4 regions of the Streptomyces sp. NPDC057099 genome follow, and region 4 is predicted to be linked to each of the others. Evidence: riboswitches for the same ligand, from Rfam matches in the RefSeq annotation. Region 4 holds a riboswitch; each other region holds the start of a gene.
The links. A riboswitch is a leader RNA that binds a small molecule or an ion and turns the genes downstream of it on or off. The one in region 4 is predicted to bind cyclic di-AMP.
Positions count from the first base shown of each region.

Region 1: it holds a riboswitch for cyclic di-AMP, as region 4 does, so the genes downstream of both, ACFT4A_RS00835 (C40 family peptidase) here and ACFT4A_RS05920 (peptidoglycan DD-metalloendopeptidase family protein) in region 4, are expected to answer to the same signal.
Region 2: it holds a riboswitch for cyclic di-AMP, as region 4 does, so the genes downstream of both, ACFT4A_RS25835 (M23 family metallopeptidase) here and ACFT4A_RS05920 (peptidoglycan DD-metalloendopeptidase family protein) in region 4, are expected to answer to the same signal.
Region 3: it holds a riboswitch for cyclic di-AMP, as region 4 does, so the genes downstream of both, ACFT4A_RS41345 (NlpC/P60 family protein) here and ACFT4A_RS05920 (peptidoglycan DD-metalloendopeptidase family protein) in region 4, are expected to answer to the same signal.

Region 1 covers NZ_JBHUTX010000001.1:173,121-177,765, forward strand. Annotated here, with positions in the region: gene bioB (biotin synthase BioB) at 1-191, opposite strand, end outside; gene ACFT4A_RS00815 (8-amino-7-oxononanoate synthase) at 343-1,470, shown strand; gene ACFT4A_RS00820 (DUF397 domain-containing protein) at 1,522-1,752, opposite strand; gene ACFT4A_RS00825 (helix-turn-helix domain-containing protein) at 1,762-2,622, opposite strand; gene ACFT4A_RS00830 (ATP-binding protein) at 2,836-3,294, shown strand; gene ACFT4A_RS00835 (C40 family peptidase) at 3,360-3,833, opposite strand; cyclic di-AMP (ydaO/yuaA leader) riboswitch at 3,837-4,049, opposite strand; gene ACFT4A_RS00840 (hypothetical protein) at 4,395-4,645, opposite strand, start outside.
Region 2 covers NZ_JBHUTX010000023.1:87,125-91,769, reverse strand. Annotated here, with positions in the region: gene ACFT4A_RS25845 (PrsW family intramembrane metalloprotease) at 1-1,199, shown strand, start outside; gene ACFT4A_RS25840 (aldo/keto reductase) at 1,679-2,623, opposite strand; gene ACFT4A_RS25835 (M23 family metallopeptidase) at 2,771-3,802, opposite strand; cyclic di-AMP (ydaO/yuaA leader) riboswitch at 3,814-3,970, opposite strand; tRNA gene ACFT4A_RS25830 (tRNA-Met) at 4,264-4,337, opposite strand; gene ACFT4A_RS25825 (dihydrofolate reductase family protein) at 4,412-4,645, opposite strand, start outside.
Region 3 covers NZ_JBHUTX010000082.1:609-5,253, forward strand. Annotated here, with positions in the region: gene ACFT4A_RS41335 (hypothetical protein) at 1-77, shown strand, start outside; gene ACFT4A_RS41340 (hypothetical protein) at 55-1,071, opposite strand; gene ACFT4A_RS41345 (NlpC/P60 family protein) at 1,148-2,320, opposite strand; cyclic di-AMP (ydaO/yuaA leader) riboswitch at 2,329-2,486, opposite strand; gene pcrA (DNA helicase PcrA) at 2,791-4,645, shown strand, end outside.
Region 4 covers NZ_JBHUTX010000003.1:278,548-283,192, reverse strand. Annotated here, with positions in the region: gene ACFT4A_RS05930 (SGNH/GDSL hydrolase family protein) at 1-535, opposite strand, end outside; gene ACFT4A_RS05925 (DUF6250 domain-containing protein) at 681-1,397, opposite strand; gene ACFT4A_RS05920 (peptidoglycan DD-metalloendopeptidase family protein) at 1,584-2,507, opposite strand; cyclic di-AMP (ydaO/yuaA leader) riboswitch at 2,512-2,668, opposite strand; gene ACFT4A_RS05915 (alpha-galactosidase) at 2,991-4,645, opposite strand, start outside.

The sequences.
Region 1 (4,645 bases), on a different contig from region 4:
AGGCCGGACTTCAGGTTGACGAGATAGTTGAGTTTCACCCGTCGGCCGAACCAGTGCCGGCGCACCTTCCCGGCCGCGGCCACCACATCGAGCAGGTCGTCGTCGGACGTCGCCAGGACGGCGAGTGCCTCTTCGCGGGTCGGCAGCTCGCGCCGAAGCCCCTTGTCCACCAGCGTGTTCAGCAGGTCCATGAGAGCCGATCCTGTCCTACGGACCCGCTCCGGGCCAAGGAGAGTTCGTACAACAGAGTCGCTTCGACGTGTGGGTATTGCCACATACTGACCTGCTGGTGGTCCCGCTAGTGTCTGTGCACTGCCTACAAATTCTCCCGGAGGACCACCCATGGCGTTCGGCTGGATCGACGAGCAGGCGCGGGTGCGCCGCCGCGCCGGACTCGTACGGACTCTGCGCCCCCGTCCGGCAGCCTCACCGCTCCTCGATCTGGCGAGCAACGACTACCTGGGGCTGGCCCGGCACCCCGAGGTCACCGAGGGCGCGGCCCGTGCCGCGCGGGTCTGGGGCGGCGGTTCCACCGGCTCCCGGCTCGTCACCGGCAGCACCGAACTGCACGCGGAACTGGAACGGGAACTGGCCGAATTCTGCGGTGCCGAGGCGGCCCTCGTCTTCTCCTCCGGCTACGCGGCCAACCTCGCGGCGGTCACCGCGCTGGCCCCGCACGGCTCTCTGATCGTCTCCGACGCGGGCAACCATGCCTCGCTCATCGACGGCTGCCGGCTGGCCCGCGGCACGACCCAGGTGGTGGCGCACGCCGAGCCGGACGCCGTCCGCAAGGCACTCTCGGCACACGAGGGCGCCGCGATCGCCGTGTCCGACACGGTCTTCTCGGTCGACGGCGACGCGGCCCCGCTCGCGGCCCTCGCCGCGGCTTGCCGGGAGCACGGCGCCGGGCTGGTGGTCGACGACGCCCACGGCCTGGGCGTCCTCGGGGACGGCGGCCGGGGCGGCCCGCACGCGGCGGGGCTCGCGGGCGCCGACGACGTCGTCGTCACGGTCACGCTGTCCAAGTCGCTCGGCAGCCAGGGCGGAGCCGTCCTCGGCCCCGCCCGGGTGATCGACCACCTGGTCAACGCGGCACGGACGTTCATCTTCGACACGGGACTCGCCCCCGCGGCGGCGGGGGCGGCCCTGTCGGCCCTGCGGCTGCTGCGCCGCGAGCCGGAGCGGGCGGCACGGGCCCGCGCGGTGGCGGGCGAACTGCACGCACGCCTGACCGCCGCGGGTCTGGAAGCGGTACGTCCGGACGCCGCGGTGGTCTCGGTGCGTGCGCCCTCTCCCGAGGACGCCGTGCGCTGGGCGGCCGAGTGCCGCGCGGCGGGCCTGGCCGTGGGCTGCTTCCGTCCTCCTTCCGTGCCCGACGGCATCTCGCGACTCAGGCTGACCGCCCGCGCGGACCTGACCGGGGAACAGATCGAACGCGCTGTACGGCTGATCGGCGAGACGCGGCCATGAGTCGGCGTGACACGGCCGTGCGTCACACGATGACGGACTGATCAGAAACGGTCAGATGTGGTCGACCGCGGCCGTGAACTCCGCCCAGCTCCTCGATGAGAAGAGCAGCGCGGGCCCGGCCGGGTCCTTGGAGTCGCGCACGGCGAGCAGTCCGGCCCAGGGCGGGGTGTCCGGACACGCGGTCTCGACGCAGTTGTTCGCGCCGGTGCTGTAGCTGCTGCGCAACCACCGCACACCGTGCAGTTCGATGCTTGAGGGGACATGACGAGGCAGTGCACGCATGGTGCCTCCTTACGCGCCGGCGGCTGTCCCGGCGATGTAATCCAACGAGTCCTCGGGCGAAAGGGCGTGGATCTGAAGGGCGTTGAAGGCCTCCGTGTAGGCCTGGAGGTCTTCTTTCCGTTCGAGGTAGAGGCTACTCGTCAAGTGGTCGAGAACAACCACGTTCAGATCAGAAGTGCTCGAAAATGAGAAGACAACGAAAGGGCCGGTAACACCGATGTGTGCTCCGGCGGCGAACGGCAGTACCTGGAGCCGCACTTGGGGCAAGCGTGCGGCCTCGACCAGGCGTTCCAGCTGCCGGGACATGACCCCGGGCCCGCCCACCTCCCGCCGCAGCACGGCCTCGTCCAGGACGGCGCTCAGCTCCAGCGGCGGATCCGCGCGCAGCACGTCCTGCCGGGCCAGTCGCACCTCGACCAGCGTGTCGAGCCGGTCCTCCGACAGCCCCTCCACCGCGGCCTTCGTCACCGCGCGCGCGTACTCGGGCGTCTGGAGCAGCCCCGGGACGACGGTGGTCTCCAGCGTGCGCATGGCGGTGGCCTGCGACTCCAGGCTGATGAAGTCCCGGTAGGTCGGCGGCAGCACCCCGCGGTAGGCGTGCCACCAGTGGTGCCGGCCGCTCCCGTCGTCGGATTCCGCCAACACCAGGAGCAGTTCGCGAAGTTGGGAGTCCGTCACACCGTAGGTGTCGAGAAGTAACCGCACATCGGCCGGTTTCACCCCGCTCGTGCCCGTCTCGATCCGGCTGACCTTGGACTGGTGCCAGCCCACCAGCCGGGCGGCCTCACCGCTGGTGAGACCCGCCGAGGTGCGCAGCGCGCGCAGTTCGGCGCCCAGTTTCCGGCGGCGCACCGCGGGACCGTGCTGCATGGGCTTCTCCTTACTCCTTCCGAGCCACCCGAATACGGTCTCGCGTCGTAGAGTTCACCGCTTTGGGCGACAGATATATGCATATCTTGGTGGATCGCCGCCCTTCGCGGGTGTTCTGGTGGCACTCTGGCGGCGAAGCACCAGTCCGGGACCGTACTCGAACCGTCCGCTCCGTGTCGGGCTGCGGTCCCGTGGGAAAGGGACGACGTCGCCATGGCAGACCATTTGGAATCATCCGTCACTCTGCCGAGCGATCCCGCCTCGGTCTCCGCAGCGCGTGCCTACGTGGTGGACACGCTGGCGGAGTGGGGCCTGCCGGCGTACACGGAGGTGTCCGACACCGTCCGGCTGATCATCTCCGAGCTCGCCACCAACGCCGTCCAGCACACCTTCGGGCAGTCGCCCACGTTCACGGTGGACGTCGCCCTGGACCGCGACGAACGGCTGCGCATCGGTGTCACGGACAGCCACCCACGGCTCCCCAGACGGCTCCCCGCCGCCGTCCAGCAGGACAACGGCCGCGGCCTGGTCATCATCCGCTGGCTGACCGCCGAATGCGGCGGCAGGCTCAGGATCCGCCCCACCCGCGAGGGCGGCAAGACCATCTCCGTCGAACTTCCCTGGACCGTCCCGGCCCAGCCCATGACGGCGGCGGGACAGCAGGAGCCGTAGCCCCACCGCGCAGCCGCCGTGGGCGTGCGGCGGCGCGTCTCAGGCAGCGCCGCACGCCCGTGGGATCACTTCACGCGCCCGTACCAGACACTCTTGGTCCAGATCTTCTGCAGCCGCACCACGTCCCCGCTCTTCGGGGCGTGCCAGAGCTTGTTCTTACCCGCGTAGATACCCACGTGGTACACGTTCCGGCCCGAGTGGAAGAACACCAGGTCTCCCGCCTTGCGGTTCTGGGCGGAGATGTGGCGGGTCTTGTTGTACTGCTGGGCGGCAGTGCGCGGCAGCTTCTTGCCGACCTTCTTGAACGAGTACAGCGTGAGGCCCGAGCAGTCGAACCGGTGCGGGCCGGTGGCGCCGTACTTGTAGGGCGATCCCTTCTTCGAGGCCGCTATCTGGAGTGCCTTGGTCGCCGACGTGGCTGCCGATGCCTCGGAGGAGAGGCCGGGGGCCACGATCGAGCCGCCCACGGCGGCGATGGTGAGGGCCGAGGCCGTACCGGCCCGGACCATGAGCGACGGGACACGATTGAGCGCAGTCATGCGCAACCCTTCGTCAGCCGCCTGTGAAGGATGACCTGTCGGATTCGGGCTGGCGAAGTTGCCCGGCCGCTGACGCGGCTTCACCCCAAGGGCTGCTCGGTTCCGGTCATGGCGTGACCGTCCCGGCGACCCGTCGTGCTTGGGTCCTCCACTCCTGCCGATCCACTCCTGTCGACCGGTCATCCAGGCGGCGGCAGGACTCGGCGTCCGCCCGGATCGCCCCGCCGCTGTGGCGGGGTCTTGTCGTCAGTCAGGGATCTTGACTGATGGTTGTCATGAAATCCCAACGGAACCGGGGATTTGTGTTGTTACTCACCACTCACCCGTTCGGGTGGACACGTCTGTGTTCGACCGGGTGTCCACCACGCCGCGCACCGCCGGACCAGCGACGGAATGTCTAATTCCGCTCCTCCGGCGTGCGCGTCGCGCAACCGTGACGGTCCAAAAATTGGTGTCCCGTCTACTCCGAACAGCGGTACGTCGTTTGGCCCGTTTCGACTCAAGCCCGGACGCCACGTCGACAGAGCGCGCGTCCGGGCCGATGGATCGGCCGGCTCCGCGTCAACCGACGGACTCCGGGGGCAGGGTGACGCGGGCGGTGCGGCGCTCGCCGTCCAGCACCCGCAGCGCCCGGGCCAGTGTGTCGGCGTGCAGCTCCGTCTCGCCCCGCTGGTGCATCAGGGCCAGCGCGTCACGCAGCGCGGTCGCCTTGCCGACCAGGGCCTGGGCGGCGCGCAGTCCGCGGTAGGTGTCGCCGTGCAGCGCCGGATTGACGCGGCCGAGCAGGTCCACGACCTCCAGATAACGGTCGA
Region 2 (4,645 bases), on a different contig from region 4:
GGTTCCTGGTGGGGCTCGGGCTGGCCGTCCTCCCGGTCCCCCTCCTCATAGCCGCCTTCCGCTGGCTGGACCGGGTCGCACCGGGCCCCTGGCGGAACCTGCTCTTCGCCTTCGCCTGGGGCGCCTGCGCGGCGGCGTTGATAGCGATCGTCGCCAACAGCTTCGCGACCCAGTGGATAGCGACGGCGACCGCGGACCCGACGAGAGCGGACACGCTCGGCGCGACCGTCATCGCGCCGGTGGTCGAGGAGTCGGCCAAGGCGGCGGCCGTTTTACTGGTCTTCCTCTTCCGGCGGCGTGACTTCACCGGCATCGTCGACGGAGTCGTCATAGCCGGCGTCACGGCCACCGGCTTCGCGTTCACGGAGAACATCCTCTATCTGGGCATCGCCTTCGGCACCGACCAGCTCGCCGGGCACAGCGGCATCGCCTCCGTCACAGCGGCGACCTTCTTCGTGCGGATCGTCATGTCGCCGTTCGCGCACCCGCTCTTCACGGTCCTCACGGGCATCGGCTTCGGCATCGCCGCGCTCGCGGCGGAAGGCCGGCGCCTCCGCCGCATCGCCTTCCCGCTCTCCGGGCTGCTGCTCGCGATGGGCATGCACGCGATGTGGAACGGCTCGTCGGCGTTCGGCGAGTACGGGTTCTTCGCCGTGTACGCGGCGTTCATGGTGCCCATCTTCGGGCTGCTGACGTGGCTGGTGATCTGGACCCGGCAGCGGGAGCTGAAGACCGTACGGGCGGAGCTGCCCCCGTACGCCGTCGCCGGCTGGCTGACCCCCGCCGAGCCGTACGCGCTCGGCTCGATGCGGGCCCGGCGCATCGCCCGCCAGTACGCCCGCCGCCACGCGGGGAAGCCCGCGGCTCGGGCGGTGGCCCAGTACGAGGCCTACGCGACCTCCCTGGCGTTCCTGCGGCACCGGGGCCGCCTCGGCCGCGCCGGGCCCGACTTCGTCGTACGAGAACGGGAGCTCCTGGAGGAACTGTGGCGCCGCCGCGATGCGGCCCGCCCCGCCCTGGACCACGCGGCCCGGATCACGGCCCCTCCCGTACCGGTGGCGGCACCGCCCTGGCCGGTCCACGGGGCATACGGCTACGGCCACCCGACAGGGTCGTACGGCTATGGCTACGGCTACCCGACGACGCCCTACCCTGCCTCGACGACGCCGTACCCGGCGTACAACCCGTACCGCTCGTAGCCGAGGCGCCGCCGACAGCCGCGGGCAAGGAGGCCGGTCGTGGACCGGTCCGGTGCGGTCGCCCTCCGGCCCGGTACGGTCGCCCTCTGCTCTGGTCCGGTACCGGGCGCCGAGGCCGTGGCGCCGCCGCACGGACCGGTCTCGGCGGCGCGTGCCCGGCGATCGGCCCGCAGCCGCGGGCAACGAAGGCCGGGTCGTCGGCCACCAGTCCGGTGTGTTCGTCAGCCGGTCAGCCGCCGGTCCGGGGCCGGGCGCCACCCACCGGCGGCGCGTGCGACGGCAGTCAAGCCGCAGCCGCAGGCAAACAACAGCCGGGCCGACCACCAGCCCCAGGCCAAGCACCCCAGCCGAAGCCCCACCGCACAGGCCCGGGCCCGTCCCGGCAGCGCGTGCCGAGGCGCTGCCCCCCTGGTCGTCCTGCTCGGCGAGCGTGCTCAGCGAGCAGGACGAAACCCCGCCTCACCCGCCGCAGCGGCCGCTCAGGCCGAAGCCTCCGTCAGGCGGTCGATCTCCGTCTCGGTCAGGGTGAGGTCCCCGACTCCGACCAGTGCCGGCAGTTGCTCCACCGTGCGGGCGGAGGCGATCGGCGCTGCCACCGTCGGCTGCGCGGCGAGCCAGGACAGGGCGACCGTGGCGACGGGGACGTCGTGGGCCGTGGCGATCTCGTCGAGGGCGGCGAGGACGCGGAGGCCACGGTCGGTCTCCAGGTGCTTGGCGGCGCCGCCGGCCCGCGCGCTGTCGACGGTCGTACCGGGCCGGTACTTGCCGGTGAGGAAGCCGGACGCGAGCGCGTAGTACGGGACGGCCGCCAGGCCGGAGCGCTCGGCGAGGTCCAGGAGCTCACCCTCGTAGGTGTCGCGGGAGACCAGGTTGTAGTGGGGCTGGAGGGCGACATACCGGGCGAGGCCCTCGCGGTCGGAGAACTCCAGGGAGGCCCGCAGCCGCTCCGCCGAGATGTTGGAGGCGGCTATGTGCCGCACCTTCCCGGCCTTCACCAGCTCGTCGAGCGCCCCGATGATCTCCTCCACCGGCACATCGGGCTGGTCGAAGTGGGTGTAGTAGAGGTCGATGTAGTCGGTGCGCAGCCGGCGCAGCGAGGCGTCGGCGGCGGCCTTGATGTTGGCGGCGGACAGGCCCTGGAACTCGGGGTGCTGGCTGACCTTGGTGGCGACGACGACATCGGCTCGATTGCCGCGCACCTCGAGCCACTTGCCGAGGACGGTCTCGGACTCGCCGCCCTGGTTGCCGTCGACCCACGCCGAGTACACGTCGGCGGTGTCGACGAAGTTGCCGCCGGCGGCGGTGTACGCGTCGAGCACGGCGAACGACTGCGCCTCGTCGGCGGTCCAGCCGAAGACGTTGCCACCGAGGGCGAGCGGGAAGATTTCGAGGTCGGAGGAGCCGAGCTTGCGAAGAGAAGTCATGCTCCTCGTCAACGGCCATGCCGGAGCGGCTCATTCCAGGACAGACGCAAAGGTCCTGTAAACGCCCCCGCACACACCGAAAACCGGCGGCCCTGACGTCGGGGGGTCGTCGTCAGGGCCGCCGGTGCTTCGACTGGCTTGCGCCGCTTACGGGTTCAGTCCCTTGCCCCGCAGCCACGCCATCGGGTCGATCCCGCTGCTGGAGCCACCGGAGTGCACCTCGAGGTGCAGGTGGGCGCCGGTGACGTTGCCGGTGGCGCCGACACGGCCGATGACATCGCCCGTGCTGACCTTCTGGCCGACGCTGACGCCGATGGAGGACTGGTGCGCGTACCAGATCTCCGTGCCGTCATCGAGGGTGAGGACCGTCTTGTAGCCGTACGAGCCGTTCCAGCCCGCCTCGGTGATGGTGCCGCTGTGCACCGCCTTGATCGGCGTGCCCGTGGGGGCGGCGAAGTCGAGACCCGTGTGGTAGCCGGAGGACCAGTAGGCGCCGGCCTGACCGAAGGTCGAGGTGAGGGTGTACGCGGAGGTCGGCAGCGTGAACTGCTTGGCGAGGGCGGCGAGACGCTCGGCCTCGGCCTTCTTCTTGGCCTCCTCCTCCGCCTTCCGCTTGGCCTCGGCGGCCTTGTCCTTGGCTTCCTTCTCCGCCTTGGCCACGGCTTCCGCGGCCGCCTTCTCGGCGGCGTCGGCGGCGTCCTGCGCGGCCTTGGTGTCGATCTGGTCCTGCTGGTACTCGACCTGGGCCATGATCCGGGCGCGCAGCGCCTCGCCGGCGCCGGAGGAGTTCTCCTCGGTGTCCGCCGTGGCCTTGCCGAGACCGCTGAGCGGAGTCGAGGAGCCCGCGGGGGTGTCGTCGTCCGAGATGAGGGAACCCACCGAGGGCAGGTCCGGCACGGAGATGGAGACCGGCGGCTTGCCGGTCTGGGCGCTGGCCATGCCGCCCGCGCCCACGGCGGCTATGACGCCGACGCCCAGGACGGTGGAGCTGCGGGCGAGACCTCCGCCGCGCTGCTTGGTGACGCGATGCCGGCCACGGACGGGACGGATGGATTCCTCGGTGGGGTTCCACTCCTGGAACGGGCCCTCGTCGGTGCGCTGACCGCCGTAGCCGAAAGTCTCGGTGTCGCGCTGGTTCCGCGCGAACGGGGCCGCGGGGGCAGGCCGGTTGGACGCCACGTGGGCGTACTCCTTTCCTTCCTTCTCGCCTACCGGGTTAGCTGACGGGTTCGGAGCAGGAAGGTCTCCTACGCGCGTATACCGGCCGTGCTTCCACGGTGGTTTACGCCCGATTCACCCCAAGTGGTGGTTCCCCGGTTCCCTTTCGGGATTCGGCGCGTGCGCACGGAGCCGCCTTCTGTGACGGCTGGGACGACCGCGCTGCGTTATCGAACGTTAATAGACCCGGGGAGTGGATTCCAGCGATTCCACTTGATCATTAACCTTTTTCGTGCGGACTTACCTGCCATGACCGGCGTAAATCGGGCGAGTTACCCGCTCCGTAAGTGACGACCGGGTATTGACGGCATGTCAGTTGCTATGCGGAGCGGCGCGCTTCACTCACTGGCAGTAACGGCGGCACGGAAACCGGAAAACACCGAGGGCCGGAACCCTTTCGGATTCCGGCCCTCGGCCTTCAGTAGCGGGGACAGGATTTGAACCTGCGACCTCTGGGTTATGAGCCCAGCGAGCTACCGAGCTGCTCCACCCCGCGTCGTTGTGATTCCAGTGTACGCCATCCGCGGGACCACTCTTGACCACCTCATGCTCAGCAGCGGAATCCGTCCCCTAGAGCAGGTGACGGTTCGGGGCTTTGGCCCGCTGCTCGTGTTCCGGGAGGGCGACGACCATCGCCCCGCCGGCCGCCAGGACTCCGCTGCCGTCGGCGTCCTGGACGAAGGTGTCCGGCTCGTGCCAGGCGGTGACCACTCGGCGGACGCCCGCGTCGAGGAGCAGCCGGGCGCAGGGTGCGGGGCGGGAGGCGCGGCGGGCGCAGGGCTCCAGGCTGCTGTAGACCGTGGC
Region 3 (4,645 bases), on a different contig from region 4:
AGGTGGACAAGGGCCTGTTCGGCCTGGTCGGGCTGCTGACCACGGCGAACGTCTTCATCGCCGTGCTCTGGACCTGACATGGCGCCCGGTCCGCACCCCGGACCGGGCCGAGGCGGCCGTCCAGACGGCGGCCACGAGCCACGCGGCCACCGCGATCCACAACAGCGCCTCCCCGAAGCCGTCGAGCCAGGAGACGTCCAGGGCGACGGCGACGGCCAGTGCCGCCGTCCCCGTCTTGGCCCAGGTGAACACGGTCGCCCAGCGGCGGACGTCATGGCGGGGCCGGGGCCAGAAGAACTCGGCGGCGAGCAGGACGGCATAGCAGACCAGCGCGAGCACGAGCAGTGCGACGGTCACGGTGCGCAGGACGTCCCGGTCGTCCTCGTTCCACAGGTACAGACGCGCGCTGTCGGCGCTGAGCAGCCGTGCCCCGGCGAGCGCCGAGAGGGCGAGCGCCCCGCCCGCGAGCCAGTGATCGCCGGTCCCCTCGGCCACCTGCCGCACATCGAAACGGGCCAGGGCGAGGACGTACAGCACCAGCCCCAGCCAGAACAGCACCAGCGCCGCGTGCGCGAGCCACGCCTCCGACTCGGCCGCGGCCAGCGTCGCACCGAGCACGGCGAGCCCCTGCGTGGCCAGGCAGCGCGCGAACACCGTCCCGGGCCCGCGCCGCTCCCCGCCCTGCGGGACGAGGACGAGCGGCACCGGCCAGAGCAGCACGGCGAGCACCAGCAGCGTCACGGCCAGAGCCTGGGAGCCGGCCGTCGAGAAGGCGGTCCCCAGGACGGCCGTCGCCGCCACGGTGGTGAGGGCCGCCGTCGTCACACTCTCTAGGACGCCGGGCCTGCGCGTGTACGCCCGCCATCTGCTCCCGGCCCGCAGCAGCCGCCGGGTGAAGTCCGCGGCGAACAGCAGCCAGGCCGCGCAGGCCAGGCCGAGGGTGATGCGGGAGAGGACCTCGTACCCCGCCAGATCCAGGCCGACCGACAGGGTGCCGGTCGCCAGCACGGCGGCACTGGCCGCCGGAGCACGCTGCGCCCACCAGGCGACGGAGGGGGAGGGGCCGGGCATGGGGCCGATGCTAGGAGGCCCCGCGCGCGTTACGGGCAGGGCACGCGCGCGGGGGCCCAAAAACCTGCGAGACCCGTCAGGCCGGCCGCACCACGCTGTGGATCGACGACTCGCCGTCGTAGTAGATCGACTCCTCGCGCACGTACGTGCCGGGCTTCGGAGCGTGGATCATCATGCCGTTGCCGATGTAGATGCCCACGTGGGTGACATCGTCGTAGAAGAAGACCAGGTCACCGGGTTGTGCGTCGGCCAGGGGGACCGTGGTGCCGGCGTTGACCTGGTCGTACGTCGTGCGCGGCAGGGTCACCCCGGCGGCCTTCCAGGCGGCCTGGGTGATGCCGGAGCAGTCGTAGGAGCCGGGGCCGGTGGCGCCCCAGACGTACGGCTTGCCGATCTGGGCGCGGGCGAAGGCGAGCGCCTTGTCGGCCTTGGTGGCGTACGAGGAGTCGGGCGCCGTGGACGACGAGGACGAACCCGCCGAGGAGGAACCGCCGCCCTGCTGCTGGGCGGCCTCCCGCTCCTGTTCCCGCTCCTTCTGCTGCTCGGCCTGCTGCCGGGCCAGCTCGGCGGCCTTGCGGGCGGCCTCCTGCTGCTTCTCCTTCTCGATCGCCGCGAGCCGCGCCTTCTCCTCGGCGGTCAGCTTCGACAGCAGCTCGCGCGCGTCGGCGAGCTTCCTCTGGACGGTCGCCTTGGCCGTCTTCAGGTCGCCCTGTGACTCGGTGAGCGTCTCGAGGCTCTCGGTGGCCTCCTGACGCTTCTCCATCGTCTCTGACTGCTGGGTGATGTAGTCGTCGACCGCCACCTTCTGACGGCCGGTCATCCGGTCCATCAGCTGGGTCTGGTCGAAGTAGTCCTGCGGGGTGTCCGCGAGCAGGAACGTGGCGGTGTCCGGGGCGGAGGCGCCGGTGCGGTACTGGGCGGCGGCGAAGGTGCCCAGCTCCTCCCGCGCCTCGTTGAGCTTCTGGGTGCGCTGGGCGACGTCGTCGAGGAGGGTGTCGACACGCTTGCGCTGCTTGGCGGTCTTCTCCTTGGCCCCGTTGTACTTCTCGGTCGCGGACCCCGCCTGGCGGTAGAGGTCGTCGACCTTCTTCTCGACTTCCTCGAGACTGGGCTTGTCGTCGGCCTCGGGGGCGGCGTTGGCCGACTGGGACAGCAGGGCCACGGAGGTGAGGGCCGCCGTTGCGAGGGCGGGGGTCCGTATGCCTGCCACGCGCGAACCCGTAGGACGCGACTTGCGGTGCGACGCCAAGGGAGGCGACTCCTTCCATGCTCCGCCTACCGGGTTAGCTGTCGGGTTCGGGCGGGTGCTTCGGAAGGGTTGCCCTACGGCCTTCTCCGGAAAGGGAGTCGGGCCGATTCACCCCGGGGTCTCGGTGGGTCCCCGGCTCTGGCTGCCGCTGCGGCACGCCGGACTCGGCGGAGGCCACGCGGCCCGGCGACGTTCGCCGGTGGGGGTCGTGTGACCTCCTCGCACGGTAGCCAACTCGTGTGGTCCTTGTGAAGGTTGATGGGTGATATGCCCGATACATTTCCGTGACCTTGCTCATGAACGTCGCCGAGAGTGATCAATCGAGGGGGGTTGGTCATCATTCGCGCGCAATTGTGAAGGCCGTAGCGGCCTGTGTTCGCATGGCCCTGGAGGGTGACAGGGGGGTCGTTTCGGCGATGTTCTCAGGGCGGCGGCGGGCTGTCAGTGGGGCGCCCTAGACTCGGAGAGCGATGAGCAGCCTCTTTGACGACAGCTTCCTGGCGGACCTCCAGGCCCAGCGGGGCCCAGCGGACGAGCCCCCGCCGCCGCCCGAGGACGAACACGGACCGGAGCACGTTCCGGACGATCTGTTCGGCGGGAAGTTCGACGTGCCGCCGGACCGCGACGCCTACTACCGGGACGGCGCCGCGCGCCCGCCGGTGGACGCCGCCGCGCTCCTGGAGGGGCTGAACGACAACCAGCGCGCCGCCGTCGTGCACTCCGGCTCCCCGCTGCTCATCGTGGCCGGCGCCGGCTCCGGCAAGACCCGCGTGCTCACGCACCGCATCGCCCACCTGCTCGCCGAGCGGAGCGTCCACCCGGGCCAGATCCTCGCCATCACCTTCACCAACAAGGCCGCCGGCGAGATGAAGGAGCGCGTCGAGCAGCTCGTCGGCCCGCGCGCGAACGCCATGTGGGTGATGACGTTCCACAGCGCCTGCGTGCGCATCCTGCGCCGGGAGAGCAAGAGGCTCGGCTTCACGTCGAGCTTCTCGATCTACGACGCCGCCGACTCCAAGCGCCTGATGGCCCTGGTCTGCCGCGACCTGGACCTCGACCCCAAGCGCTTCCCGCCGAAGTCCTTCAGCGCCAAGATCAGCAACCTGAAGAACGAGCTGATCGACGAGGAGGACTTCGCCGCCCAGGCCGCCGACGGCTTCGAGAAGACCCTCGCCCAGGCCTACGCGATGTACCAGTCGCGGCTGCGCGAGGCGAACGCCCTCGACTTCGACGACCTGATCATGACGACGGTCAACCTGCTGCGCGCCTTCCCGGACGTCGCCGAGCACTACCACCGCCGCTTCCGCCACGTCCTCGTGGACGAGTACCAGGACACCAACCACGCCCAGTACTCCCTCGTCCGGGAGCTCGTGGGCACCTCCGAGCACCCCGTCGACGTACCGCCCAGCGCCGACGACCTGCCGCCCGCCGAGCTGTGCGTGGTGGGTGACGCCGACCAGTCGATCTACGCCTTCCGCGGCGCGACGATCCGCAACATCCTCCAGTTCGAGGAGGACTACCCGGACGCGACGACGATCCTGCTCGAGCAGAACTACCGCTCCACGCAGACGATCCTGAGCGCGGCCAACGCGGTCATCGAGCGCAACGAGTCCCGCCGCCCCAAGAACCTGTGGACCAACGCGGGCACGGGCGCGCAGATCACCGGCTACGTCGCCGACACCGAGCACGACGAGGCGCAGTTCGTCGCCGACGAGATAGACCGTCTCACCGACGCGGGCGAGGCGAAGGCGGGCGACGTCGCCGTCTTCTACCGCACCAACGCCCAGTCCCGTGTCTTCGAAGAGATCTTCATCCGCGTCGGCCTGCCCTACAAGGTCGTCGGCGGCGTCCGCTTCTACGAGCGCAAGGAGGTCCGGGACGTCCTGGCCTACCTGCGCGTGCTGGCCAACCCGGAGGACTCGGTGCCGCTGCGCCGGATCCTCAACGTGCCCAAGCGGGGCATCGGCGACCGCGCCGAGGCGATGATCGACGCCCTCTCCCAGCGGGAGAAGATCAGCTTCCCGCAGGCGCTGAAGCGCGTCGACGAGGCGTACGGCATGGCCGCGCGCTCCACCAACGCCGTCAAGCGGTTCAACACGCTGATGGAGGACCTCCGTACGGTCGTCGAGTCCGGCGCCGGCCCCGCCACCGTGCTGGAGGCCATCCTGGAGCGCACGGGATACCTCGCCGAACTGCAGGCCTCCACCGACCCGCAGGACGAGACCCGGATCGAGAACCTCCAGGAACTCGCCGCCGTCGCCATGGAGTTCGAGCAGGAGCGCGGCGAGGACGAGCAAGGAACCCTGGCCGACTTCCTGGAGAAGG
Region 4 (4,645 bases):
GCCCGTCGGGCGACAGGTGCAGCCGGTCGGCGTCCCAGGCCCGACGGTCCTGGACACTGCGCAGGGACCACAGGTCGAGCACCGGGCAGCCGTACCGGTCGGCGACGGCCCGGACATGCCCGTTGTACGTGGCGATCTTGCCGCGCAGATGCTTGAGCACGGGCACGCCACGGGTGTCGAACCCGGTCGTCACCATCACCGTGCCGGCCACCGCGGTCAGCTGGGCGATGGCCCGTTCGAACCGCTCGGCCACCTCGTCCGGGTCGGTGCCGGGCCGGATGATGTCGTTGCCCCCGGCGCAGAAGGAGACGAGGTCCGGGGCCATGTCTACGGCCCTCGGAAGCTGGTTCGCCACGATCTGGTCGAGGAGTTTTCCGCGTACGGCGAGGTTGGTGTACCGGAAGTCGCCTTCGGGCCTGCGGTCGGCGAGCAGCACGGCGAACCGGTCGGCCCAGCCGACGAACGCCCCGTCGGGGCCGGGATCACCGACGCCCTCGGTGAAGCTGTCCCCCACCGCCACGTACGACCCGATCACTGCTCTGCTGTCACTCTTCGAATCGTCTGCCACAGCAGCTCATGATTCACCCTCGAATGTGACCTACGCGACCGTAGGCAGGGGTTGACGGGCGGTGAGATAAGCCACTCCTAAAGTGTTCGCCAACTCCGGAATAGGCCACCCTTCAGGGATGTTGCGGGGTCAGTCGCCAGACCCGGAAGCCCGTGATCCGGAAGTGGCTCCACACGGTCCGGAAGGCGAAGTGCCCGCTCGTGTACGGCTGCGGGTCGGTGTAGTCGAAGACGAGCCGCCCGTTGTTCCACCAGCGCACCGTCGACCCGTCGGAGACGATCCGGACCCGGTTCGGCTCGCCCGGGACCAGCAGCGGCTCGGTGTAGTCGTAGACCAAGGGGCGCACACCGGCCTGGCCGACGTAACGCCGCAGCCGGGTCGTGGTGTTGTAGTTGGCGCCGAACCCGGCGTAGTACGTCGTCAGGTGGTCGTACTCCTCCAGCGCCCCGCCACGCGGCGTCGCGAAGAGGTCGCCCGGGGAGCGGACGTCGGTCGCGTTCCAGAAGTTGTTGAGGTCCGAGACCCGGTCGTTCACCCCGCCCTCGGAGACGGGCGTGGCGGTGTACTCGAGGACGTACGGCCCTTCGAGGCGACGCCGGAACCAGACGGTCGCTCCGCTCGGCACGTCGATGTCCAGGACGCCGCGGGAGGCGGTGACCGTGCCGCCGCCCTGGAGTTCGGTCGCCCACTGGGCGAGGCCGTGGCAGAAGTCGTCGTGGGCGATCAGGCGGCGGTGACGGGGCGCGGCGTTCGCGGTCGCCGTCGGGGCGAGGGCGGCCAGGGCGGCTCCGGCCGCCAGGGCTCCGAACGTTCTCCGGGTGGTCGGCACGGGACACAGCTCCTTCAGAAAGCGCTTGCACTCACGACGGGATCACTGTGTCCCAACTGCCGCTTCCTGTCGATCCCTTGAGGCCCTTGAGGCGAAAGGCGATCGACGGCCGCACACACCGAAGGCCGGACCCGGGGATCGGGGTCCGGCCTTCGGCCGCGTGTCAGGCAGGTGTCGTGCGATCGGTCAGCCCACGGAGACGCCGTGCGAGCGCAGGTAGGCGACCGGGTCCACGTCCGAGCCGTAGTCGGGCGAGGTGCGGATCTCGAAGTGCAGGTGCGGCCCGGTCACGTTGCCGGTCGCACCGGACAGACCGATCTGCTGCCCGGCCGTCACGGTCTGGCCGGCCGAGACGGAGAGCTGGGACAGGTGGGCGTACTGCGCGTACTTGCCGTCCTCGAGCTGGATGACGACCTGGTTGCCGTACGCGCCGCCCCAGCCGGCGGAGACGACCGTGCCCGCGCCGACGGCCTTGAGCGAGGTGCCGGTCGGGACGACGAAGTCGACACCGGTGTGGTAGCCGCTGGACCACATGCTGCCGGACATGTGGTACGGGGTGCCGACGGCGGCGCCGTCCACCGGGAGGCTGAAGCCGGAGGCCTCGGCGGCCGGCTTGGCGGCGGCCGGCTTCGCGGCGGTGTCGGCCTTGGAGGACGACTCGACGGCGGACGACTTCTCGGCCGACGCCTTCGGCTTCTCGGCCGCCTTCGGCGCGGACGACTGCGTCTTGGGCGCGCTCGCCGCCTTGTCGCCGACCGAGAGCTCGAGACCTGGGTGGATCAGCGACGGGTCGGAGCCGACCACGTCACGGTTGTCGTCGTAGAGCTTCTTCCAGCCGCCGCTGACGTTCTGGTCGTCGGCGATCTTCGCGAGATAGTCGCCGGCCTTCACGGTGTACGTGTGGGCGCCCGTGGCCTTTTCGGCGGCCTTCTTCTCAGCGGCCGGAGCGGACTGGACGGCCTTTTCCGGAGCCGACTGCGGGGTCGCGGCGTGGGCGCCGGCGGCACCCATGAGCGGAAGGGCGAGGGCGGCCCCGCCGGTTCCGGCGACGGCTATGGAGCGGGTGAAACGCTGGGACTTCGGGCGGCGGTGCTTACCCTTCGCGGGCATGGCGGATTCCTCTCCGGCGCCTGCGAGGTGAGCTGTCGGGTGCGGGCTGGAGATGCCCGGCCGCGCCGAAGTGCGGCTGAACCCCAAGCCGTTCCGGGAACCGGAACAGGCGTCGTACCTGTGGGTCCCCCGCTCCTGCCATACACGGGTGAGTGTGTGCGGGCTCCGGGCGGCGGCAGGATTAGGCGTCCGTCCGGATTGGTGTGGAACGTAAGCGACCGAGACGCAATGGGACAAGCTTGCGGTTGCCTGTGAGGGTGTTTTTCTTGACGCGTCGGCACATTTCCCGTCACCGAGCGTGGATTTCCGATCTCTGCTTCCCCTCAATGCCCCTGAATAACGCAAGAATTACGTGAACATGACGACAACACATCGTCACGAATATGACGATGGTCACGCACCCCGACCTCATCTCCTTTACGATCGGGGCACGTTATGCCGAAACACCTGAAGTGCCTTATTCGCCTTATTCGGACAGAACGACTACTTGCGCTTAAGGCGGACGACCGCGGCATCCAGGTCCCCGCGCAGACCGACCCGCAGCCCGTGATGTGCCAGTACGGCCCCTCGGTGAACTTCGCCCGTTTCGAGGCATTCGTACGTTGCTGTCGGGTCGAGGCCCCGCAGCCGGAGCGCCGGAACGGGCTCGCCGTAGCGCTGCGCCTGGAGCCAGGCCAGGACGACGGCCTCGTCGCCGAGGACGTACTGCACCGCGCTCAGGCCGCCCTCCGGGGGCCGCAGCCGGTACAGGTCGCCGCGCTGCACCACGGGCCGGATCTCCTTGTAGAGCCCCACCCACTGCCGCGCCTCGGCGAGCTCCTCCGCCGTCCAGCGCGTGAGGTCGCCGCCCACCCCGAGCACCCCGGCCATGGCACTGACGAACCGGAACCGCAGGGAGCTGGCCCGCTGGTTGAGCATGGCGTTCGGGCTGTCGGTGACCCAGGCGGCCATGACCCGGGCCGGATGGATCTGGCTGAAGCCGTGCTGGATGGCGAGCCGGTCGAGCGGGTCGGTGTTGTCGGAGGTCCACACCTGGTCCGTGCGGCCCAGCACCCCGAGGTCGATCCGGCCGCCGCCGCCCGAGCAGGACTCGAAGGCCACCCCGGGGTGGGCCGCCCGCAGCCGGTCCAGCAGGGCGTACAGGGCGCGGACGTGGTCGACCCAGAGCCGCTGCGGGTAGGGGTCGTCCGGCCACCCGGCGTCGCTGAAGCAGCGGTTGAAGTCCCACTTGACGTAGTCGATCGGCGCGCTGGAGAGCAGCCCGTCGAGCTGCTCCCACAGATACTCCTGGACGTCCTCGCGGGCGAGGTTCAGCACGAGCTGATTGCGGAATTCCGTCCGCTTTCGTCCCGGTTGGTACTGCACCCAGTCGGGGTGCGCGCGGTACAGGTCGCTGTCCGCGTTGACCATCTCCGGCTCGACCCAGATCCCGAACCGCATACCGAGGCCGTGCACATGGTCGGCGAGCGGCTTCAGCCCGCCCGGGAAGCGGTCGGGGTTGGGCGTCCAGTCACCGAGCCCGGCCCGGTCGCTGGTCCGGGACCCGAACCAGCCGTCGTCGACCACGAACAGCTCCACGCCCATGCCGGCGGCCCGCTCGGCGAGCGCCCGCTGCTGCTCCTCGGAGATGTCGAACTCGGTGGCCTCCCAGGAGTTGAACAGCACCGGGCGGTCCCGGTCCGCGTCCGGGACGACGTGGGTCCGCTGGTACGCGTGCCAGGCGCGGCTCGCCCCGCCGAAGCCGCCGTCGCTCCAGAGACCGGCGAAGACGGGGGTCGTGTACGACTCGCCCGTGCCCAGCGTCAGCAGGCCCGAGTCGTCGTACCCGGCCCCGCCGGTGATCTGCACGCGCGCGTCGGGGAGTTGGGCCACCGCCATCCGCCAGGACCCGGACCAGCCCAGGGCGCAGCCGTAGACCTCCCCGCGCTCCTCGGTCGCGTCGGTGTCGAGCGCGACCCACGGCAGATGCTGGTGGGAGGTGTGGCCGCGACGGCTGCCGATGATCTTCTCGCCGTAGGTGAGGGTCGAGCGCGTCAGCCGGGACTCGGCGCCCCAGCGGCCGTGCAGCTGGGACAGCCGCCAGGTGTCGCGGTCGGGCAGGGTCCAGGTGGCGGAGTCGGCGCGCAGCACCTCGACGG